4 regions of the Arthrobacter sp. AG1021 genome follow, and region 3 is predicted to be linked to each of the others. Evidence: riboswitches for the same ligand, from Rfam matches in the RefSeq annotation. Region 3 holds a riboswitch; each other region holds the start of a gene.

Region 1 (5,861 bases), on a different contig from region 3:
GGCAGCGACCCCGGCAGCCGTGGCCGCCAGCCCGCCCATGGTGAAGGCCTCCAGCACCAACTCGAAGCTCAGCGCGCTGACCAGCACGCCGGCGCCGAACGCCATGACGGCGCAGACCCAGACCCGGGGAATTCGCAGCCACCAGGCCGCTACGGCCCCGATCAGCAGCGCTGATCCGGCCACGGTTCCCCAGAGCAACGCGTGGAGGGAGACGAACATGACACCCACTATAGTTGGCGGTCAGCCAACCCAGTAGGTGCCCTGGAAATGCCGGCCGGGGCTACCCTTCCGAGGACATGTTGCTGAAGCGCGAGTAATGTCCCTGGAATGCCACGGTGATGGTCTTGGTGGGACCTGCACGGTGCTTCGCGATGATCACGTCGGCTTCGCCCGGACGGTTCTCCTTGTCGTACACATCGTCGCGGTGCAGCAGGATGACCATGTCGGCGTCCTGCTCGATCGAGCCCGATTCGCGAAGGTCCGAGACCATGGGCCGCTTATCGGTACGCTGCTCGGAACCACGGTTCAGCTGCGACAGCGCAATCAGCGGCACGTCGAGCTCCTTGGCCAGCAGCTTGAGGTTACGCGAGAACTCGGAGACTTCCTGCTGGCGCGATTCCACACGCTTGCCCGAACTCATCAGCTGCAGGTAGTCGAGGATGATCATGCGCAACTCGTTGCGCTGCTTCAGGCGTCGGCACTTGGCGCGGATTTCCATCATGGACATGTTCGGCGAATCGTCGATGAACAGCGGGGCCTCGTTCAGCCGGCCCATGGTGGTCGCGATCTTGGTCCACTGCGCGTCCTCCACCGAGCCCTTGCGCAGGTCCTGCAGCTGGATGGATGCTTCCGCCGAGAGCAGGCGCATTGCGATCTCGTTGCGGCCCATTTCCAGGGAGAAGAACACGGTGGCCATGTTGTGCTTGATGGCCGCGGAACGGGCGAAGTCCAGCGCGAACGTCGACTTGCCCACGGCGGGACGGGCCGCGATGATGATCATCTGGCCGCCCTTCAGGCCCTGGGTCAGCTCGTCGAACTCGTAGAAGCCGGTGGGCACGCCGGTGATGCCGTCGCCGGCGTTGGCGGCGTTCTCGATCTCGTCGACGGTACCCTCGATGATTTCGGACAGCCGCACGTAGTCTTCGCTGCCGCGGTTCTCGGAAACCTTGTAGACCTCGGCCTGCGCCTCGTTGACGATGGCATCCACCTCGCCGTCGGGCGAGTAGCCCATCTGGACGATACGGGTTCCGGCGTCCACCAGGCGGCGCAGCACGGCGCGTTCGCGCACGATTTCCGCGTAGTAGCCGGCGTTCGCGGCGGTCGGCACCTGCTGGATCAGATTGTGCAGGTAGGCGGCTCCGCCGACGCGAGCGATCTCGTTGCGCTTGGTCAGCAGGTCGGCCACGGTCACGGCATCCGCGGGCTCACCGCGGCCGTACAGGTCAATGACCGCCTCGTAGATTGCTTCATGGGCGGGACGGTAGAAGTCGGTGCCGCGAAGGACTTCGACGACATCGGCAATCGCGTCCTTGGAGAGCATCATGCCGCCAAGAACCGACATCTCGGCTTCGATATCCTGCGGCGGCTTGCGCCCCGCATCCGATGCTCGCTCTTCGTAGATCGGCTCTGCACTCATTACAGACACTTCCATCCCCTATGTACCCGCCGGGAAACCACTTTTGCCATATCGGCAACTGTCCATCGTGTCAGCACCAACCGACAGCTGGGCCCGGAGGCCTTGTGGATAGTCTTTCCCAGTGCCAACACTAGGTGGGTTATTAACAGAGGTAAACCCTGATATCCACAGAATATGTGGATAACCCACCACCTCCTGTGGACTCCCCTGTTCACTACGTGGGGATAATCCTGTGGATTACCCCACTTAAATGGCAGATATTAACACTTGACTTGGGTTTTTACGTTTTCACAGCTGTGGATAGAGAATTAATTTTTTCCACTGCACACAAGCTCCGTAGACGTTATCAACAGCCTGATTCCCGGAATCAAGGCGTTTTTCACAAGTTATCAACCCCAATCAACAGGCTATCCACAAAGCTGTGGATAGTGCTGTGGATAGCGACCCCGTCATAATTGCGTGATGAGCTGCGGAAATCCACACGTCGGCGAGCCGCGGTCCACGGAAACCGGGCATCAGGGCCCGAAGCCGCGCGGTTTGGATTTAAAACCGCTGCGGCGCGAAGGATGACCCTTCGCGCCGCAGCGTCTGGTGATGTCAGTTAAACGAGTTCGGGCACTGGCAGTGAGTGAAATCGCGAATCGTGGAAGATCTGCGGGGAATGGTTGGAGAAGTCATGACCGTGGACCTCCAGGAAGATCACCCAATGGTCGCCGGCTTCCACTTCGTTGTAGATCGAGGTCTCCAGCCAGAGGGTGGATTCCTGGATGAACAGGGCGGCTTGCTCAGTCTCATGGGTATCTACGCCGGCAAAGCGGTCGCCGTGCTTTGAGGCGATCTGCCCGCAAATCCCGTCGTTGCGCTCGCTGAGCACCGAGACGCCGATACGCTCCGCGGCACGCAGCTTGGGCCAGGTGTTGGAGGTTTTCTGCACCGCGAACATGACCAGGGCTGGCTCCAGCGATACTCCGACGGTAAAGGACGACGCGACGAGGCCGGTTTTCTCCCCGTCAATGACGGCGCAGAGTGCGGCGACGCCTGATGGGTGCTGCGCGAAAACCTTGCGCAGGGTCAGCGGGTCAAGATCCTGATTCAAAGACATGGCTCGATTCCTTCGGGTCGTGCCCAACGAGCGGGAACGTCCGGCAACAGCCCGTGGAGTTCACTTCTGCGCGCTGCCAGATGTTTGCACACTCGATGTGCGGTACTTGTGCCACGCGTTCTTGCGTGGGACCGAATCCTCACCTGGAGCACCCCACTACCGTTGAGAGGGTTGCCGGCCAGCAAGCCAGGGCTTATAGCTGACGCTCTTGATTCTGGTTAAAACCATATTGCTCGTTACGCCGCACGGTCAAACATTTCACTTCTCAAATCGCAATATTCAAGAAATTGTTCGACTTCTTCGGTAATTTCCGTGTTTCGATCATCCTTTTATTCGGAAGTTTCAGTCATTTTGCACGCATCTCCAGCCAACTTGTGCGGTTTGATTTCAAAGAATGTAGCGGGCCAAGGCAATCAAGCCGCTGGCTTCGTACATCTGCCATGCCGAGGGCAAGCGTCGCCCAAGCCCCCACAGACTTGCAGAACCCGACTCCCCGGATACCCCCGGGCGGTCCACAGCGACGCTTCCGTCAGAAGTACCGCCGCGCTGGCGGCCAGCCCGCCCGTCACGAAATGACGTTTCGAACGAACTTCACCGGTTCCGCGCCGGCATTCACGTAGGAATAGGACTGCGAACTGGGGTAGGTTGCATGTTCCCCCGCGTTCAGGTCCAGGACCGTCGAGGCGAACTCAATGAGCAGCTTGCCGTGAACTACCAAGATCATTTCCGACCAGCCTTGGGGATCGGGCTGGGCGTCATATCGTTCGCCGGGCGCAAGCACCCACGTCCACAATTGCACCTCTTCGCTGGCGGGGGCCGACCCCAGCAGCATCGCCCGACTCTGCGGACTACTCCCCTTCCACGCCAGTTCATTGATTTCGGAACGGGCCGCAGTAGGCGCGGTCACCAGATCAACGAAGCGAATTCCCAGCGCTTCCGCCAATTGGTCGAGTCCCGCCAGGCTGATATTCGCCTCGCCGGCTTCGAGGTTGATGATCGTGCGTCGGCTGACCCCCGAGCGCTGCGCAAGAATTGCCTGGCTCAGTCCCGCGCGTTTTCGGAAGTCGCGGAGATTGGATCCAACGTTGCGGAGAACCGGAGAGTCACTGGAATCTTGCATGTGCACTATTCTGCACTATATGATGTGCAGAATGGTGCACATTTCTGCCATACGGGAAAATTTTTCACTCAGCAGGCAAGAAGCCGCCCTCCTTACCATCACGTCCGTCTGGGGCGGAACTTTCCTGCTGATTCACTTGGCCATGCGCCACAGCGGACCGATGTTCTTTGTCGGCGTCCGATTTGTCATCGCAGGCTTGGTCGCCGCGGCCATTTTCTCGAAGTCGCTCTGCAGGATCACCGGCAGGGAGTTATGGGCCGGAACGGCCATCGGCGTGATGATCTTCCTGGGTTATGGGCTGCAGACCCAAGGGCTTCAAACCATCAATAGCAGCACTTCGGCGTTCCTGACAGCGCTGTACGTGCCGATGGTTCCGCTGTTGCAATGGCTGGTCTTTCGCCAGCGCCCCCACACGATGGTTTTGCTCGGGGCGGGTCTCGCCTTTGTCGGACTACTGCTGCTGGCTGGACCGGGTGCCGTCAGTCTGGGCTTGGGCCCTGGAGAGATCGCAACCTTGGCGAGCACCCTGCCTATGGCCGCAGAAATCCTGTTGATTGGCTTCTACGCCGGCAAGGTCAACCTGGGCAGGGTCACCGTCATCCAGCTGCTTGTTGCCGGCGGCCTCGGATTCTCCGCCATGCCGGCAGCCGGTGAATCCGTCCCCGAGTTCTCCTGGCTCTGGGCCGCCCCTGCCATTGGCCTGGGAGCCGCAAGTTTCCTGATCCAGGCGACCATGAACTGGGCGCAGAAGTCCGTCTCCCCCGCCCGGGCCACCATTATCTATGCCGGGGAACCGGTCTGGGCCGGAATCTTCGGCCGCATGGCCGGTGACCGGATGCCTGCCTTGGCGTTGCTCGGCGCGGCGGTCATCGTGGCCGGGACGTTGCTCAGCGAGATCCGACCGAGACCGGAGGACACGACACGGGATCAGGCTCAGGCTCCGAATCAGGACGCCCTGACCGAATAAGCCCGCAGACCTTTGGCACGCAGCCCTCGGCCCGCCCGGTCGCACCATCGAACCGGGCGGGCCGAGGACCCTCCAAACGCATCCACGCGTCAGAGCCGGTGGAAGCTTTCGGCGAGCGCGTACACCGGAGTGTCCAACCCCTCGTAGCGTGCCTTGAGCTGCAGCCCCAGATACTTGGAGTAGTGCCGGGACTGGTGCAGGTTGCCGCCGTGGAACCACAGGTTCTTGACCCTGGTCGGCTTCCACATGTTGCGCAACTCCCCCTCCCACGGCCCGGGATCCTTGGTGGTGCCCGAGCCCAGGCCCCAGCATTTGCCCACTTCGTCGGCGACTTCCTGGGAGATCAGCTGCGCGGCCCAGCCGTTCATGGAGCCGTAGCCGGTCGCGTAGACCACCGCGTCGGCGGGCAGCTCGGTGCCGTCGGACAGCACCACTGAATGTTCGGTTAGGTGCGAGACCTCGCCCTTGGCCAGCGCGATGGACCCGTCGGCCACCAGCTCCGAGGCGCCGATGTTGATGTAGTAGCCTGAGCCGCGGCGCAGGTACTTCAGGAACAGCCCCGAGTCGTCGTCGCCGAAGTCCAGGTCGAACCCGGCGTCGGTCAGCGACTGGTAGAACTGCGCGTCGTCCTCCCTGATCTGAGCGAAGGCGGGTTTGTGGAATTCGGGCAGCACCTTGTACGGGATCGAGGCGAAGATCAGATCCGCGGTATCGGTATCGATCCCGTTGGCCAGCGCCTCCTCCGAGTACAGCGGCCCGAGCACGGTTTTCATCAGCGATTCGGAGCGCACGATGTGCGTGCTGGAACGCTGGACCATCACCGGCTTGGCGCCGTTGTGGACCAGGTCCGCGCAGATGTCGTGGGCGGAGTTGTTCGCGCCGATCACCACGACGTTCTTGCCGCGGTAGGACTCGCCGCCCGGGTGGGTCGAGGAGTGGTTCTGCTCCCCGGCGAAGATCTCCTGGCCCGGGTACTGCGGAAGGTTCGGGATGCCTGACATGCCGGTGGCCATGACCAGGTGCGTGGGGCGCAGGG
Region 2 (5,861 bases), on a different contig from region 3:
CTTTTGAGTTACCTTCACTGCACTTCCGGTTCCTATGCCGGGCCTGGACACCATCTGGAGAATGCCGGCGCATCGGTGATGCGGCGCTCGAAGGTTTCTTAAAAATACTGGCTCCGTTGCCGTGCGCAACGGAGCCAGACTTACATCATCACTCGCACCTTTGAGGAAGGTAACTTCCATTTTAGGGAGCAAGGCTATGCCTCGGCTTTGCCCGAGCCCGGCGCAGGCAAAGAGTCTGCATCAGCCATGGGACGCAGGAAAGTGAAAACTCCCGCCGGCTGAAGCCGGCGGGAGTTTACGATCATCACTCGCACCTCAAGGAGGTGTGTACGACATTACTGCCCGACTCTGTGCAGAAGCTTGGCTCAGCCTCCACGTTGTCAAAAGACGCGTGGTCAGATGGTGGGTAGACTACCAAGCATGGCGCAGAAGGCAACAGGAAAACTCACCCACACGGTGGCGCTGCGTGTTGTCCAAACCATCGCCCCGCGCGTCGACTACCCGCTGAACATCATGGACGAGCGCGGGATCATCATCGCTTCGTCCGACCCTAAACGGTTGGGGAACCCGCATCCGGACGCGCTCAGGGCCCTGTCGGAGAACCGCACAATTGTCACCGCCCAGGCCGACCCGGTGTCCGGGCAGCTGCCGGGCGTCAACGTGCCACTTTATGCGGACGGCATCGTGCAGGGTGTCGTGGGGGTGACAGGGGCACCGCAGGAGGTTGCGTCGCTGGCCCAGCTGATTTCGCTGACCGTGCAGCTGCTGCTTACCCAGCACGAGGAGCATGTCCGAAGCACGGTGCGCGCCACCCAGATTAGTGACATGCTCTCCGGACTTGTGTCGGGATCCGCGAGCGACGAAGCCTTGGCTGAGCAGCTCGAGCAGCTGGGCTTGAGCGCGCCATGGTCGCTGAGCCTGCTGCTCGACGAGGACGGGCCTGAGCAGTACGAAGCAGCATTGACGATTAACAATGCCCGATGGGTGCTGTCCTCCGGTCCAATCGAGGATCCTGCTTCTGCCCGCGCGATCCTCGGGCCCCCTCGGACACAGCCCAGCGACCTTCTGGTCGACGCCGAGAACCTGCGGACCCTGGGCGCGGTGCCCGCGCTGGTTCCGGCTGCCGGACTTCGCGAGCTCTGGAACGAGGACATGGCGCTGTCGGCGGCCAGAGCACCGGAAGCGTACTGCCGTTCGCTGGCCCGGCGCACGGCCCAGATCAGTGCGGAGCATGCGTTCACGCTGCTGGCGCTGGCCGCCAGTTCGACGCAGTCCGAAGCCATCGCAAGGCTCACGGTCCACCGCAATACGCTGATCCAACGAATGGACCGGATCAAGCAGGTCACCGGCAGCGACCCGCGGGTTCCCGGCGAGCTGATGGCCTTGCTCAACTCCATCTACGCCCGGGTCCGGCTGGGCGAAATGCACATATTCCAGTATTCGAAGCAGCTGAAGTATGGGCTTCGGCCTATAGGACTTGTGGAGGAATCTCCATAGGGTTAATGCATGACCTCAACACCGAACTCTTCGCCGGCCACTGGGTTGCAAATCGCCGTGGTGCCGGATTCCTTCAAAGGCAGCGCTCGCGCCAGCGAGGTCGCCGAAGCCATCAGGACCGGATTCCTCGCAGGTGCCGGCAGCCTGGGCCGTGAAATCTCCGTGACCGCGGTGCCCTTCGCCGACGGAGGCGAGGGAACCCTGGAAGCGCTGATCGACGCGTGGGGCACCGAACCGGTTCCGGTGCAAACCGCTGATGCCTTAGGCAGACCGGTGCAATCACGGCTGGGGCTGTCTGCCGACGGGAAGATCGCGGTGGTCGAAGCAGCCGAAGCAGCCGGCCTGCCGCAGGTCGCCGATGCGCCGCGCCAGCCGCTGTCGGCCACCACCTACGGGCTCGGCGCGCTGGTATCCAAGGCGCTGGACCTCGGGGCCGAGCAAATCATCCTCTGCCTGGGCGGCTCCGCGACCACCGACGGCGGCACCGGTTTGCTTTCCGCTCTGGGCGCCAAGTTCCTCGACGCCGACGGCAACCAGCTGCAATCGGGAGGCGGCCCGTTGAACGAGCTACACAGCATCGATGTCAGCGGGCTGGATCCGCGCGCCGCCGGGGTAGTGTGGCAGATCGCTTGCGATGTCACCAACCCGCTATTGGGCGAGAACGGCGCCGCAGCGATCTTCGGGCCGCAAAAGGGTGCTTCCCTGAAGGATGTCGCAACCCTCGACGCCGGGCTGGGCCGGCTGGCCGATGTGCTGGAAACCGCCACCGGCCGGGTGCTGCGCGACCGAGAAGGCATGGGCGCCGCCGGAGGCCTGGCCTTCAGCCTGGGCAGCTACTTCGCGGTCGACCTGGTCCCCGGGTGGGAGCTGGTCGCCCGGGTGCTGGACGCCCACCGCATCATGGGCGGCGCGGATCTGGTCATCACCGGCGAGGGCCGGCTGGACTCGCAGTCCCTGCAGGGCAAGGTGGTATCCGGGGTACTGCAGGCCGCCGGGGGAGACGTTATCGTGATCGCCGGATCGGTCAGCCTGGAAGACCAGGTTTTGGCCGACGCCGGAATCCTCGCGGCCTACTCGATCGCTCCGGGCCCGGCGAGTTTGGCCGAGCTGTCCGCCGACGCGCTGAAGCTGCTGGAGCGCACCGCGTTCAGCGTCGCACGGACCTACCTGCGCTGAAGCGCTCGCTGTCGCTTTGCGCAAAACCCTTGCCACCGTCGAGGACCGATGCCTAGCGTGGGAGGCAGCGCGGCAACCGCCGCGACCTTCGTCGGAGAAAGGGCCAGCATGGCAACCGTGAAAGTCGGAGAAGAGAACACCACCGATATCGAGCTGTACTACGAGGACCACGGCTCCGGGCAGCCGGTGGTGCTGATCCACGGCTACCCGCTGGACGGATCCTCCTGGGAGCTGCAGACCGCGACGCTGCTCGGCGCCGGCTACCGCGTCATCACCTACGACCGCCGCGGCTTCGGCAAGAGCTCCAAGGCGGCCGTCGGCTACGACTACGACACCTTCGCCGCCGACCTGCACACGCTGCTGGAAACGCTTGACGTGAAGGACGCAGTGCTGGTGGGCTTCTCCATGGGCACCGGCGAGGTAGCCCGCTACCTTTCCACCTACGGCTCGGCCCGCGTCGCGAAGGCCGCCTTCCTCGGCTCGCTGGAACCGTTCATCCTGCAGACCGATGACAACCCCGAGGGTGTGCCGCAGGATGCGCTGGACCCGATGGCCGAGGCCGCCAAAACCGACCGCTACGCGTTCTTCAGCAGCTTCTTCGAGAACTTCTTCAACACCGAGACCTTCCTGGGCAACCGGCTGAGCGAAGAGGCGCTGGCCGCGAACAAGGCCCTGGCCTATGCCGCCTCGCCCTACGCCTCGGTCGCGGCCCAGTACACCTGGACCACCGACTTCCGCGCCGACATCCCGAAGATCGACGTGCCCGCGCTGATCGTGCACGGCACCGCCGACCGGATCCTGCCCGTGGACGTCACCGGCCGGCGCTTCGCCGAGGCGCTGCCCGCCGCCGAGTACCACGAGGTGGATGGCGCCCCGCACGGGCTGCTGTGGACCCACGCCAAGGAGGTCAACGACCTGCTGCTCGGCTTCCTCTCCCGCTAGCCGCAGGGCCCGCCGGGCCCGGGCACTGCGTGCGCCAATATGACGTCGTGCGACGGCTGGATGCTGCCGCGCGCCGTCGCGATCTGGGCCCGGCGCGGGTTCCAAACTCCCAATATGACGCAGTTTTGCGGTGCGTTCCGCCGCGTGACGGGGCGGTTCCCTCCGGCTTCGGCGGCGTGCTTGAATCGGTGCACACCATCCAGAGCGGCTGAGAGACCTGGCTCCGCGACGCCGCAGCAAGCCTGTAATCCGCAGGGAGTGCTAACGCCAGGTTCGATGGAGCCCGGGCCGCGTCCCGGTATCCCTCGGAAGTCCAATTCCAAGGAGCCCGATCATGACCGTCACCGCATTGCCCCGCGTCCCGTACACCGGCACCGCCAGCCAGGCCGAACTGGAGCGCTGGCGCGCCGTCGCCCGCCAGGTTGCCGGCACCCTGGCCGCCGACGCGCTGGCCCGCGACCGCGCCAACAAGCAGCCCTTCGCCGAGGTGCAGCTGCTGCGCGAGGCAGGGTTGCTGGAATTGCTGGTCCCGGCCGAGTTCGGCGGCGCCGGCGGGCACTTCGAGACTGCCTTCGAGGTCATCCGCATCCTGGCCGCCGCCGACGGGTCGATCTCCCAGCTGCTGGCCTACCACTACATCAACCAGTCGGGCATCGCCTTCTACGCCCCGGCCGAGGCGCAGGCCGACTGGTGGCGGCGCACCGTGGCGGGAAGCTGGCTGTGGGGCGACTCGGTCAACCCGGTGGACCCGAACCTGGTGCTGACCCGCGAGGGCGATGGCTACCGGCTGAACGGGGCCAAGCGCTTCTCCACCGGCTCCGGGGTGGGCGAGGTCATCGTCGTCAACGCGGAGGTCGAAGGCAGCGGCGAGCTGCTGGCCTTCGTGGTCCCGCGCGAGGCCGAAGGACTGCGCATCGTCGACGACTGGGACTATCTGGGCCAGCGGCTGAGCGCCTCGAACTCGCTGGTGTACCGCAACGTGCGCATCGAGCCGTCCGACGTGCTGGGCCCGGTCACCGACGAGCCGGTGGCCACCCTGCTCACCCCGGGCATCCAGCTGGCCTTCGCGAACTTCTACCTGGGCATCGCGGAGGGCGCGCTGGCGCGGGGCCGGCAGATCCTGCTGGGGCGCACCAACGCCTGGTTCCTCTCGCAGGCCGAAACCTATTCGCAGGACGTCGTCTTCCAGCGCACCGTGGGGGAGCTGAAGGCCCGCACTGCCGCGGTGGCCGCGCTGGCGGAGAAGCTGGGCCGCCGCTTCGATCAGGTGCTGGGCGGGGCAGTCAGCCAGCCGCAGCGCGCCGAGTTGGCGGTGGCGATCGCGGAGCTGAAGGTCGTGGCCAGCGAGGCCGGCGTGGAGGTCGCCAACCGCATCTTCGAGGTCACCGGATCCTCCTCCACCAAGAGCGACGTCGGGCTTGACCTGTTCTGGCGCAACGTGCGCACGCACTCGCTGCACGACCCGGTGGACTACAAGAAGATCGAGGTCGGCGCCTACTTCCTGCGCGGCGAATCGCAGCCGCTCTCGCTGTACACCTAGACACTGGACGCCTACGCCACCCTGCCTGCAACACCGATTGGAACACCAGATGACTGTCCTGTCCACATCTCGCCTGGCCTGGCTGCGTGAACGCTTCGCCCCGCACTTCCAGGCCATCGCCGACGGCGCCGCCGACCGCGACCGCACCGGCGAACTGCCCTACCGCGAGGTCGCCGACCTCGCCGCCGCCGGTTTCGGCGCGATCCGCGTGCCCGTCTCCCACGGCGGCGCCGGCGCCACCCTGCCCGAGCTGTTCGAACTGCTCACCGACCTGGCCGCCGCCGACTCCAACATCGCCCAGGCGCTGCGCGCGCACTTCGCGTTCGTGGAGGACCGGCTGGTCGCCGCCCCGGGTCCGGCGCGCGATACCTGGCTGGCCCGCTTCGCCGCCGGCCAGCTGGTCGGCAACTCCTGGACCGAGGTCGGAGCGGTGACAGTGGGCGAGGTGGCCACCAAGGTCAGCCCGGACGGTTCCGGCGGCTTCACGATCACCGGCGCCAAGTACTACTCCACCGGATCGATCTTCGCCGACTGGCTTGACACCTACGCGCAGCGCACCGACACCGGAACCCGCGTCATCGCCGCGGTCTCCCGGCACCAGCCGGGCGTGGAGCTGGCCGAGGACTGGGACGGCTTCGGCCAGCGCACCACCGGCACCGGCACCTCCACCTTCACCGGCGCGGCGGTGGAGGAGCTGATCGAGTTC
Region 3 (5,861 bases):
TGGAGCGTCCCGGTGCTCATGCTCTCGGCCGCACGCCACGCGGTGCTGGAGGAAGTGATCATGCTCGGCTTCCTGTTCACCTACGCCCGCAAGCTCAAGCTGGGACTGTGGACCACGATCCTCGCTTCGGCGCTGATCCGCGGCAGCTACCACCTCTACCAAGGCATCGGGCCGATGATCGGCAACGTGGTCATGGGTGTGGTGTTCGGCTGGGTCTACCACCGCTACGGCCGGGTCATGCCCTTGGTGATCGCGCACTTCCTGCTCGATGCCATCGGCTTCGTCGGCTACCTGCTGCTCGGACCGGCGATTGGCATCGGCGCGTAGCCTTCCCATAGCCTTCTGACATGGAATTAATCGAACTTTCCGAGGCCTGGGTCGAGCGGGCCGTCGCGCTGTGGGAATACACCGGGCTGACCCGGCCGTGGAACGATCCGCACGCCGACGCCCGCAAGGCCCTCGCGGGCCCTGAGTCCACCATCCTGGCGCTCGTCCAGGGGGAGCGGCTGGCCGCCACCGCCATGGCCGGAGATGACGGGCATCGCGGCTGGCTTTACTACGTCGCCGTCGACCCCGACTTGCAGGACCAAGGCTGCGGGCGGCGCATCGTCGAAGCGGCGGCAGAATGGCTGCGCGCCCGGGGAACCGTCAAGGTCCAGCTGATGGTCCGCGCCGGCAATGACTCGGTTACGCAGTTCTACGAAAAACTCGGTTTCGAACGCCTGGACGTCGCAGTGCTGGGCAAACGGCTGGTTCCCTAACCAGCAGGGTATTTGAAGCGGACGTCCAGAAAAAGCGGATAAAGTTACTCCGGTACAAAATATCCGCCAATCTGATGAAAGCCTTCCTGACGAGAGAGCATCCGGCGGGAACTCGAAGGGAAGACATGCAGTTCGCCGAACTCTGGAGCAAGTCGCAGGCCTGCCTCGCGCTGATGGCGATGCTGATCCTCACCGAGCTCTTGGCGCTGCTGGTTCCGGTGGAGACCGAACATACCAGCAGGGAAGGCCTGAGCGTCGCCTCCTCCTTCGGCATACTCTTCTGCGGCGTCGTGCTGGGCACCTACGCCGCATGGGTGGGCGGCCGCTTCGGCATCGCGGCCCTGCGCCGGGTACGCGGACCGCACCGCATCGCGGCAACCGCCCTGCAGCTGCTGGCGCCCCCACTGGTTGTCGGCGCCAGCGCCTACCTGCTGGGCTACGCGACGGTGATGTACCGGATGGGCGAAGTGTTCGTCCCCGACCCCGGACTATTCCTGCTCTCCATGCTCATGATGCTGGGCCTGTGCCTGGGCGGTTTGGGGCTGGGACTGCTGTTCGCCCCGAAGCTGGCCATCGGGCTGAGCATCGTGTTGTTCTCCGGACTGCAACTGCTTTCCCTGGTGGCTCCTGGCCCCATGCTGAGCAACATGGCAGGGCTTTCAGGGTGCTGCACCCGGGATTCGGCACCGAATCCCATAGTCATCCAGGCAGTCGCCCTGTGCTATCTGGGCTGGTCGATGTTGGGCGTGCTGGCCATCTGCGTCAAGGCGCAGAACATGAACCGAATGGCGCGTCGCGCGCTGGCCGTGGCCGGAGCATTGTCGCTGACAGTGCTCTGGGGCGGCGGGGCGCTGGCGGCGCAGGATGCGGGCGAAGAGCAGCAGCTCAGCCGCACCTCCGAGCTGCGCTGCGAAGAACCCGGCGACGGGCACGAGTACTGTTTCTGGCCCGGGGAAGCGGAGCACTGGAACGACTGGAGGTCTAACATCACCGCGGGTGTCGGCCAGTTGGAACAGGCCACAGGAATCCAGCAGCCACGCATCATCACCAGCAGCAAGGCCCATGCCGAGGCAACTGGCGGTCTGCTGCTGGACTTCGAGGACCGCTATTCCCCGGAAACCGTCAAGTGGGACCTGGCCATGAAAATGTCGGTCAACCCCACTGAGCAATGTTTGGGCAGCCTTGCGGCGAGCCACGGCATTGTTGGCACCTCGAGTGCCGATACCGAAGCGCAGCAGCACATGTGGGCGCAGACCAACCTGCTGCACCAATGGTGGACCACAAAAGCAGACCGGGACTTTTTCGACTCGGCCGAGTCTGCGCAGCTCGACGCGCTGAACGCGCTGAACGAGCAGTCCCAAATCAGCTGGGTAAAGCGGGCGGCCGCGGGAGTCGAAAACTGCCAGCTGGTGCTGCTACCCGGATCCTAGGGCTGCACCAACCGTTCAATTAACGAGCAAAGGTAGGTGGGGACTCCATTGTCCCCGCCTACCTTGTGCTGTGGTCCCCGATGTTCCTAGAGGACGACCGTGCCCTTGGCGGTATTGAAAGTTACCGACAGGATGCCCGGCGTCCCGTTAGGAGCCTGGTACTTGGTGGTCACCGGTCCGAGATTCACGTTCTCCGGCTGCCCCAGCCATTCAAGCACGCGCTCGCGAGATCCTGCAATGTTGATCTCGCTGATTTCACCGGTAGGCTCCAGCGCGCGCGACGGATGCAGGTCCTCGGTGCCGTCGTCCCAGCGCAGCAGGTAGGGCACCTGCGGATCCGCGATCAGGCCCTTGATGCCGATCTGCTGCCAGGTCAGTTCGCGGCCGTCGGGGAACTTGCGGTTCCCGGGAACTGCCCTGCGTTCCAGGCGTTCTTCCGCTCCGCTCAGGTCGTCCAATGACACGCACCAACCCATCCAGCCGCCGCCCAGCTCGGAGCGCGCGCGCACGGCCTGTCCGAAAGGTGCCTTGAGGCTGGCCGGATGGTTCAGCACCTCGACGACCTCAAGGTACTGGTTGTGCTTCAGCGGGAAAATTACATTGCGAGTTCCAAACCGTGGATGCACGCCTCCCTTGACGAATTCCAGACCCAGGGACTCTGCAATTCTTTCAGCGGTTGGCATCAGCCCATCCGGGCCGCATGCGTAGGTAACGTGATCTAGCCTCATCATGTGCCAATCATGACAACAATGTGATCCCAGTCTCTACTTAGGCGAGCCTAAGATCTGGACTCTTGTCGAATTCTGTGCAATAAGAAGTCGCTCGAACGCGAATATGACCGATTGAGACTCTGGATCCGGCCCCGAGTTGCCAAGATATTCGATTTTCGGGCACACTGGTAGCAGGTCATGAGTCCCAGTAACAAGCCCCGGCTTACTGGGCGGCAACCCTCCAACCGCGGTGGGGTGCCCCGGGTGAAGACCTGGCCCTTGAGCCGCTCGGCGTCAAGGACAAGCGCGGGTTACCCCTCTGGCAGCACCTCGTAAGAGGTTCTTCCCGGTGGTGTGTGTTCAGTGGTGTACCCCCCATAGTTACAGAACTTTTGGAGGCTGCCATGAGCAACAATTGGTCGTTTGAAACCCGTCAGATCCACGCAGGCCAGAGCCCTGACCCGGTCACCGGTGCACGCTCCCTGCCGATCTTCCAGACCACGTCCTTCGTCTTCCCGAGCGCCGAAAGCGCCGCAGCACGCTTCGCCCTGCAGGAGCTGGAGCCGATCTACACCCGCATCGGCAACCCCACCACCGAGGCCGTGGAAACCCGCATCGCCGACCTCGAAGGCGGCGTGGGCGCACTGCTGCTGTCCTCCGGCCAGGCGGCAACCACCTTCGCGATCCTGAACATCGCCGAGGCCGGCGACCACCTGGTGGCCAGCCCGAGCCTCTACGGCGGAACCCAGAACCTGCTCAAGCACACGCTGAAGAAGCTGGGCGTCGAGGTCACTTTCGTTTCCGACCCGGACAACCTGCAGGAATGGCGCGACGCCGTCCAGCCGAACACCAAGGCGTTCTTCGGCGAGACCATCTCCAATCCGCGCCAGGATGTGCTGGACATCGAGGGCATTTCCGCGATCGCCCACGAGGTCGGCGTGCCGCTGCTGGTTGACAGCACCCTGGCTACCCCGTACCTGATCCGCCCCATCGAATGGGGTGCGGATATCGTGATCCATTCGGCCACCAAGTTCCTCGGCGGCCACGGCACCGCGATCGCCGGCGTGATCGTGGATTCGGGCAACTTCGACTTCTCCAAGGATCCCGAGCGCTTCCCGAGCTTCAACACCCCGGACGAGTCCTACAACGGCCTGGTCTACGCCCGCGACTTGGGCGTCAACGGCATCCTCGGCGCCAACCTGGCCTACATCCTCAAGGCCCGCGTGCAGCTGCTGCGCGACCTGGGTTCGGCCCCGGCGCCGTTCAACGCGTTCTTGATCGCCCAGGGTCTGGAGACCCTGTCCCTGCGCATCGAACGCCACGTGGAGAACGCCTCCGCTGTCGCGAACTGGCTCGAAGCCCGCGCGGATGTGGAAGCTGTGGCCTACGCCGGCTTGGAATCCTCGCCGTGGTTCGAGCGCGGACGCAAGTACAGCCCGAAGGGCGCCGGCTCGGTGCTGGCCTTCGACCTGCCCGGTGGAGTCGAAGTAGGCAAGGCTTTTGTGGACGCATTGCAGCTGCACTCCCATGTGGCGAACCTGGGTGACGTCCGCTCGCTGGTCATCCACCCGGCCTCCACCACCCACGCTCAGCTCTCCGACGCGGAGCGCCTGGCCGCCGGGGTGCGCCCGGGACTGGTGCGCCTGAGCGTCGGGCTGGAGAACATCAACGACATCCTGGCCGACCTCGAGCTTGGGTTCCAGGCGGTCGCAGCCCTTGAGGGCAAGGAACTGCAGGAAACCCGCTAGGCATGGCATCCATTGTGACTACCGAAGACACCATCGGCACCGAAGAGCTCGCCGAAGGGACCCACGGCATTTTGCGCCGTGCGTCCGTGGGCGAGTACTCCTTCGAGTTCGGCGGCTACCTGCCGCAGGTGGACCTGGCCTACGAAACCTGGGGGGAGCTGAATGCCGAGCGCAGCAACGCAGTGCTGGTGATGCACGCCCTGACCGGAGACGCCCACGTCTCCCGGGGCGATTCGCAGACCGACGGCTGGTGGGAGGACTTCGTCGGCCCCGGCCTGACAGTGGACACCGACCGCTTCTTCGTGGTCTCGGTGAACATGGTCGGCGGTTGCAATGGATCCACCGGCCCCGCATCGCTGGATGAGCAAGGTGTGCCGTGGGGTTCGCGTTTCCCGTTCGTCACCATCAAGGATTCGGTACGGCTGGAGCAAAGGCTGGCTACGCAGCTGGGAATTGAGCGCTGGCATACCGTGCTCGGCGGGTCCATGGGCGGAGCCCGGGCCCTGGAATACGCGGTTGAATTCCCTGAGCAGGTCGCGAACCTGGTGGTCATGGCTTCCACCGGCCAAGCCAGCGCAGAACAGATAGCGTTCGCGCAGGTGCAGACCCAATCCATCCGGCTTGATCCGCATTTCGCCGGGGGAGACTACTACCTGAACCAGGCGCGCCCGGACGAGGGGCTGGGACTGGCCCGCCGGCTGGCCCACCTGACCTACCGTTCCGAGGCGGAGCTGGAGCACCGCTTCGGCCGCAAGGCGCAGGAAGGCGAGGTGCCGGCAGGCCCCTTCGAAGGCAAGCGCGGCCGCTACCAGGTGGAAAGCTACCTGGACCACCAGGCCAGCAAGCTGGTCAACCGCTTCGACGCGAACAGCTACCTGGTGCTGACCGAGGCCTTGATGAGCCACGACGTGGCGCGCGGGCACGGCTCCTATGAGCAGGCGCTGGCCCGGCTGGAGCAGGTCAATGTGCTGGTGGCCGCCGTGAAATCGGACCGCCTGTACTACCCGGAGCAGTCGGTGAAGCTGGCCGCCTCGTTGGCCACACCCAAGCCTGTGCACTACATCGATTCGCCGATCGGCCATGACGGCTTCCTGACGGACGCCGCCCAGCTGGATGGGGTGCTGCGTACCCTGGTCTTCGACGAAGACTGATCCACGCATAAAGCGAAGGCCGCGCCACCAGTTATCGGTGGCGCGGCCTTCGCCGTGTCCG
Region 4 (5,861 bases), 360 kb from region 3:
CTTTCCTGTCGGTTTTAGCGTTTCGCGTCGGTTGCCTGCCGGCGTCGCCCCCTGCGGGAGGTGGCGGCCGCGCCGTCGGGTCCGATCGCGCCCAGCTTGGACTGCTGGCGGATGCTCAGCAGGTGCAGCAGTTCCTCTTCGGCATTCTCGCCGGGCTGGACGCCGCGCGGGACCCGGAACAGGAAGAACGTTCCCAACACCCACCATGCGGCGAACAGGGCCCACGGCTGCCAGGTGATGGCCGCCGGCATGCCCGGCAGGTACAGGGAGATCAGGCCGGCGCAGAAGAGCACCGACATCACGCCGATCACCTGGCCGAAGTTGCCCTTGCCGCCGATGCGCAGCGGGCGGTCCATCTGCGGTTCGCGGCGGCGCAGGATCAGGAAGGCCACGCCCACCAGCAGGTAGGCCACGACGATGGACGGCGAACCGGAATCGACCAGCCAGCCGAGCATCGCGGTGCCGAAGAACGGAGCCAGCACGGACAGACCGCCGATGAACAGCAGCGCGTGGTGCGGGGTGCGGTACTTCGGGTGCAGCACGGCGAACCAGCGCGGCAGCATGCCGGAGGTGGCCATGGCGTACATCAGGCGCGAGGCGCCCATGAGCAGCGAGTTCCACGAGGTCAGGATGCCCGCGATGCCGCCGGCAATCAGGATCTTGGCCATGATCTCGGAGTTGAACAGCGCGCCCATGGCGTCCGCGGTGGCCATCTCGGAACCGGCGATCGCCGCCGGGCCCAGGCCCGAGGAGGTGGCCAGCACCACCATCACGTACCAGGCGGTGGCGATCAGCACGGAGATCACCACGTACTTGCCGATCTTGCGCGGCGGGATGTCGCATTCCTCGGCGGACTGCGGGATGACGTCGAAGCCGACGAACATGAACGGAACTACGATCATGACCCCGAAGAACCCGGCCAGCCCGTTGTCGAAGAACGGTTCCATATTGGACGATTCGCCGCTGGCGAAGGAGCCGGTGAGCAGCATCGCGCCGATGATGAACAGGAAGAGCACCACGAAGGTCTGCACCAGGCCGGCGGTCTTGATGCCGCGGATATTGATCCAGGTGATCACCACGGCGCCCAGCACACCCACGAGGGCCCAGGTCAGGTAGACCTCGGAGCCGGCGATGTCCCAGAGCTTGATCTGCGAGAGGTTGGGGAAGATGTACTGCACCGACTTGGGCAGCGCGACCGCTTCGAAGGCGACGATGGTGATGTAGCCGCCGACGATGGCCCAGGACCCGGCGAAGGACCAGCGGGCACCCATGGCGCGCAGCAGGTAGTTGTGCTCTCCGCCGGCCTTGGGCATGGCCGCCACGAGCTCGGCGTAGGTCAGGCCGACGACCGCCATGATGCCGCCGCCGACCAGCATGGCCAGCGAAGCGCCGATCGGGCCGGCGGTGGTGATCCAGTCACCGGTGAGTACCACCCAGCCGAAGCCGATCATGGCTCCGACGCCGATGGCCAGTGCGTCCCACTTGCCGAGAACCTTTTTGAGTCCTGGCTCAGCGCCCTGCTGGTTCGCCGCTGCTTGCGTCATGGCAACCCCTTTCAAAATAATGATGTGGATCACATTACGAAAGAGGCGGGGAGAAATCCTTGGACGAATAAACCAAAGGGAAAGTCAAAAGTTCCAAAGAACGCGGCGCGGGATGGCGTCCTTCCGGCCGATGATCAGGCTTTTTTCGCCGAGGTGGCACCCTTGACCATCGCGCGGTCGACTTCATGGATTCCCAGGCAGAATCCAACCGAAAGGATGATCGACTTGATGGTGAGCTCGCTAATGTCGTCGGGAACATAGACCAGCTGCACCGGTCCGGCTAGGACGATCAGGACCAGAGCCCAAATGTTGTAGGCCCAGGACGTCCGGGCCTCCATCATTTCCGGATGCCGCGCCCGGCGGCGGATCGTGCGCACACCCAGCATGATGATGACGACCGCGAGAATGGCGGCGCCAAGGAAAAAGAAGTTGCGCTGGGTCCGCAGCCACGCAAGGGTCGATCCGACCAGGATGCCGACCAGGGCCGAAGCCCACCAGCCGATGGAGCGCAATTCGTGCGGTTTGGACTCCGCGCTTCCGGTGGATTTACCAGTCGCCATTGCACTCCTTCCTGTCTTCACTAGCCTGCCTGCGTCGGCGGGCACTATTCCAAGAATACGCGGTGCAGTGGCCAGCCGTGAACGCGGCGCCTCTTCGCGGCAGGCTCTGTCCGGGGAGTCACACCACACCGGGAGCCACTGCACAGACTCAGAGAATCAGGGTCCAGAGCACCACGGCAGGTTCATCGCCGGGGTTTTCCCAGCTGTGCGGTTCCCGCCCCGGAAAGGTCATGGTGTCCCCCGCAGCGAGCTCGACCACCCGTTCGGGCAGCACCAGCGTGAACACCCCGGAGGCCACGTGCAGCACTTCGAGCTCGCAATCCACCGAATACAGTTCGTTCTCCCCCTTGCCCCGGGGTTCCACTTCGGCGCGAATGACCTGGACGCGCTTTTCGCCGCGCGGGGTGACCAGCTTCTCGGTGATGCCCGAGCCTCCCAGCGAGATGCGCGGCGCATCCCCCAGTCGCACCAAAGTCGTGTCCGGTACTTCGAACAGGGTCCCGACCTCGATCCCCAGCACCTCGCAGAGCTTGAGCAGCGTGGAGACCGACGGACTGGTCAAGTCGCGTTCGACGCGGGAAAGAAACCCCTTGGTCAACCCGGAAAGCTCGGCGACCTGGTCGATCGTCATGTGCTGCTGCTGGCGGACGCCGCGCAGCCGTGCTCCGATGTTGATTGACGAGCCTGAGGGTTCGACGGGCAGAGCTTTCATCCGTGGGGCACCTGGACCTGTTCACTCGAAGGATAGGCAGCGACCGCTGGAGTGTACTTCTGCCGGCCGCTCTGCGTCCCCAGTTTACCAATACGCAACTTCCGGCCAACCGGAGCGGAAGAATATGACACCTTGGCTTCGGTGGCTTCCCATTTCCTGAAGCGGGTTCCCCGAACCGTGGCCTGCACCTACACTCGGTCCATGGACGACACCCCGAACAGCACCGCGGCCAGGCTGCGCGAATACCTGAACGACGCGCGGCAGGCAGTCATCTTCAAAAGCCGGCAGCTCGGCGAGGAGCTGGCCCGCCAGCCCATGACCCCCACCGGCACGCACGTGCTGGGCGTCGTGCACCACCTGGCGATCACCGAGTACGGCTACTTCGGTGCGTGCCTCAATCGGCCGGTCAACGACTCCTACGTCCAGCAGCTGCTGGACATCGACGACCCGCAGGCGGATTTCATGCCGCCAGCCGATGCCAGCGCGCAGCAGGTCATCGAGCTCTACCAGCGGGCCATCGCCTTCGCCGAGGCCGGGTTCGACCAGCTGGAGCTCGCCTCCCCGGCCGAAGTCCCCTGGTGGGTCCGCCACCGGCACACCACCCTGGAACATCTCATGGTGCACATGATCGCAGAGACCTCGCGCCATGCAGGCCATCTGGACATCGTCCGCGAGCTGCTGGACGGGCAGGTCGGGCTGCGCGCGGAAGCGCCGAACCTGCCGGACTACACGCCCCGGCAATGGCAGGAGCAGCGCGACCGGCTGCAGCAGACCGCGCAGTCCAAGCGAGGCTCCGACTAGGGCTTCGCGCGGAGTTCATATTACGGAATGAAACTTCACGACTTAATATTGCGGCGGTAGCATCGACACTGTTGCTTCACGAGACGCGGCGCCAAGCTCCGACTGGCCGCGCACCAACCCCAGGTTCATGGGTGGTTCGGATGAAGAAGCGGTCCGGGCATCGACCGATGCGCGGGCAAGAGCTCAGCGAGAGTTGTCGTGTCATGGCATTTTCCGTCCTCCCCATCATCGATCTGCAGACCGGACAGGTGCAGTTCACCGTGCAGGACCGCTGGTACACCCGCTACATTTCAGACCCGGCGCACCTTGAGCGGCTGATCACCCGTTCCTCCCGGCGCCCGGTCTTCGATCCCGCGGCCGGCGAGCTGGTGGTGTTCGTGGCGTCCGCCGGGCAGCCCGATGGGCGCAGCCTTGCTTTTAGGCTTGCCAAATTCCCCGGCACCATCTCGCTGGCTAAACTGAGAGGCTGAACAGAATCCCGGGTTTCGTTGAGAAATCCCAAGCCGTAGGAGAGTCATCCTCGTGATGTCACACAGCCCCACGACTGAGCCCACCCCCGCCCAGATCCGCCGCTGGCGCAAGTACGTTGCGGACGAGGTCGCCGAAGGCGCCATCTACCGCGCGCTGGCCCAGAAGAAGACCGGACAGGAAAAGCAGATCCTGCTGGGACTGGCCGCGGCGGAAGAACGCCATGAGGAATACTGGCGCACCAAGCTCGGGGCGCATGCCCGCCCGGTGCGTCCCTCGCTGCGTCGCAGCTTCCTGCGTTTCCTCGCCCTGAGCTTCGGCTCGGTGTTCGTGCTCGCGCTGGCGCAGCGGGCCGAAAGCAGCACCCCCTACGCGACCGATGCCGACGCGTCGCCGCAGATGGCCGCCGACGAGCAGGTCCACGAGGAAGTCGTCCGCGCCCTGGCCACCGCGGGCCGCGCGCAGCTGTCGGGCAACTTCCGCGCCGCGGTCTTCGGCGCCAACGACGGCCTGGTCTCCAACCTGGCCCTGGTCATGGGCATCGGGGCGACCGGTGTTTCCTCCGGACTGGTGCTGTTCTCCGGCATCGCCGGCCTGCTGGCCGGCGCGCTGTCCATGGCCGCCGGCGAATACGTCTCCGTGCGTTCGCAGCGCGAGCTGCTCACGGCTTCGCGTCCCACTCAGGTGACGCTCACCGCCGCCCCTGACCTGGATTTGGACGCCAACGAACTGGTGCTCATCTACAAGGCCCGCGGCATGACCGACGAGGATGCCGAGCACCGCGCTGCAGAACGCATGGGCTTGTTCACCTGCGACTGCAACCCGTCCTTCTCGCTGAACCCGGAAGCCCGGGCCGAAGAGCTGGCGAACGAGCACGAGGAACTGGGCTCGGCTACCGGCGCCGCGGCGACCTCCTTCTGCCTGTTCGCTTCCGGAGCGGTCATCCCGATCCTTCCCTACATCTTCGGCATGTCAGGCCTGGCTGCGATCATCACCTCGGTGCTGCTGGTCGGCGCCGCGCTGATGATCACCGGCGGCATTGTCGGGCTGCTGTCCGGGGCCTCGCCGATGAAGCGCGGCCTGCGCCAGCTGGCCATCGGCTGGGGCGCCGCCGCAGTCACCTACTGCCTCGGCTTGCTGTTCGGCACCAACGTGGCCTGAGCCCCGCCGGCTCGATGAGCCATTCCCACGGCCGCCGCCTGCTTCACCAGGCGGCGGCCGTTGCCGTTCTCAGAATCTGGTGCGCCGGCGCAGCGACTGCATGCCGCCGATGAATTCCACCGCTTCGGCCACCGAATCGACCAGGGCGATCTTGTCCTCCATGATCTGCTCGGCGGCCAGCGCCTTGAGCAGCTGCCAAGCCGGCAGTGTGCGGGTCCAATGCTCGCGGCCGACCAACACCAGCGGCACCACCCTGGCCCCGGTGGCGTAGTAGTTCTCGCAGGCGTCCTGGAAGATTTCCTGCACCGTGCCGGCGGAACCGGGCAGCACCACGATCCCGCCGTTGGATTGCTCCAGCAGCAGCGCCTCGCGGGTCGCGTTGGCGAAGAACTTGGCGATGTGCGTGGCGAACAGGTTCGGCGGTTCGTGCCCGAAGAACCAGGTCGGAACCCCCAGCGAGGTGCGTTCCGAGGGAAAGCGGGCCTTCACGGCGAGCGCGGTGCGCGCCCAGCCGGTGCGCCGGTGGATCGCGTCCGGTTCCGCCGCCAGCATCTGCAGGGCCGTGGAGATCTCCTCCCGCCCGCGGTCGGCCAGCCAGGCACCGGCGTTCGCCGC

What was found. A riboswitch is a leader RNA that binds a small molecule or an ion and turns the genes downstream of it on or off. The one in region 3 is predicted to bind S-adenosylmethionine.
Region 1: another riboswitch for S-adenosylmethionine. It lies ahead of DFO58_RS15990 (flavin reductase family protein); the one in region 3 lies ahead of DFO58_RS06730 (bifunctional o-acetylhomoserine/o-acetylserine sulfhydrylase).
Region 2: another riboswitch for S-adenosylmethionine. It lies ahead of DFO58_RS13465 (acyl-CoA dehydrogenase family protein); the one in region 3 lies ahead of DFO58_RS06730 (bifunctional o-acetylhomoserine/o-acetylserine sulfhydrylase).
Region 4: another riboswitch for S-adenosylmethionine. It lies ahead of DFO58_RS08300 (hypothetical protein); the one in region 3 lies ahead of DFO58_RS06730 (bifunctional o-acetylhomoserine/o-acetylserine sulfhydrylase).

The regions. Positions count from the first base shown of each region.
Region 1 covers NZ_RBLB01000011.1:149,674-155,534, reverse strand. The annotation lists gene DFO58_RS16000 (ZIP family zinc transporter) at 1-219, opposite strand, end outside; gene dnaB (replicative DNA helicase) at 281-1,636, opposite strand; gene DFO58_RS15990 (flavin reductase family protein) at 2,238-2,738, opposite strand; SAM riboswitch class IV at 2,836-2,952, opposite strand; gene DFO58_RS15985 (XRE family transcriptional regulator) at 3,304-3,858, opposite strand; gene DFO58_RS15980 (DMT family transporter) at 3,890-4,825, shown strand; gene DFO58_RS15975 (NAD(P)/FAD-dependent oxidoreductase) at 4,915-5,861, opposite strand, start outside.
Region 2 covers NZ_RBLB01000009.1:497,605-503,465, reverse strand. The annotation lists gene DFO58_RS13480 (sugar diacid recognition domain-containing protein) at 421-1,497, shown strand; gene DFO58_RS13475 (glycerate kinase) at 1,507-2,673, shown strand; gene DFO58_RS13470 (alpha/beta hydrolase) at 2,782-3,615, shown strand; SAM riboswitch class I at 3,808-3,898, shown strand; gene DFO58_RS13465 (acyl-CoA dehydrogenase family protein) at 3,950-5,155, shown strand; gene DFO58_RS13460 (acyl-CoA dehydrogenase family protein) at 5,205-5,861, shown strand, end outside.
Region 3 covers NZ_RBLB01000007.1:267,091-272,951, reverse strand. The annotation lists gene DFO58_RS06750 (CPBP family intramembrane glutamic endopeptidase) at 1-327, shown strand, start outside; gene DFO58_RS06745 (GNAT family acetyltransferase) at 348-761, shown strand; gene DFO58_RS06740 (hypothetical protein) at 887-2,191, shown strand; gene DFO58_RS06735 (VOC family protein) at 2,278-2,922, opposite strand; SAM riboswitch class IV at 3,096-3,214, shown strand; gene DFO58_RS06730 (bifunctional o-acetylhomoserine/o-acetylserine sulfhydrylase) at 3,306-4,649, shown strand; gene DFO58_RS06725 (homoserine O-acetyltransferase) at 4,652-5,800, shown strand.
Region 4 covers NZ_RBLB01000007.1:629,193-635,053, forward strand. The annotation lists gene DFO58_RS08280 (amino acid permease) at 15-1,544, opposite strand; gene DFO58_RS08285 (hypothetical protein) at 1,679-2,104, opposite strand; gene DFO58_RS08290 (helix-turn-helix domain-containing protein) at 2,253-2,816, opposite strand; gene DFO58_RS08295 (DinB family protein) at 3,018-3,617, shown strand; SAM riboswitch class IV at 3,692-3,805, shown strand; gene DFO58_RS08300 (hypothetical protein) at 3,821-4,087, shown strand; gene DFO58_RS08305 (VIT1/CCC1 transporter family protein) at 4,143-5,246, shown strand; gene DFO58_RS08310 (LOG family protein) at 5,316-5,861, opposite strand, start outside.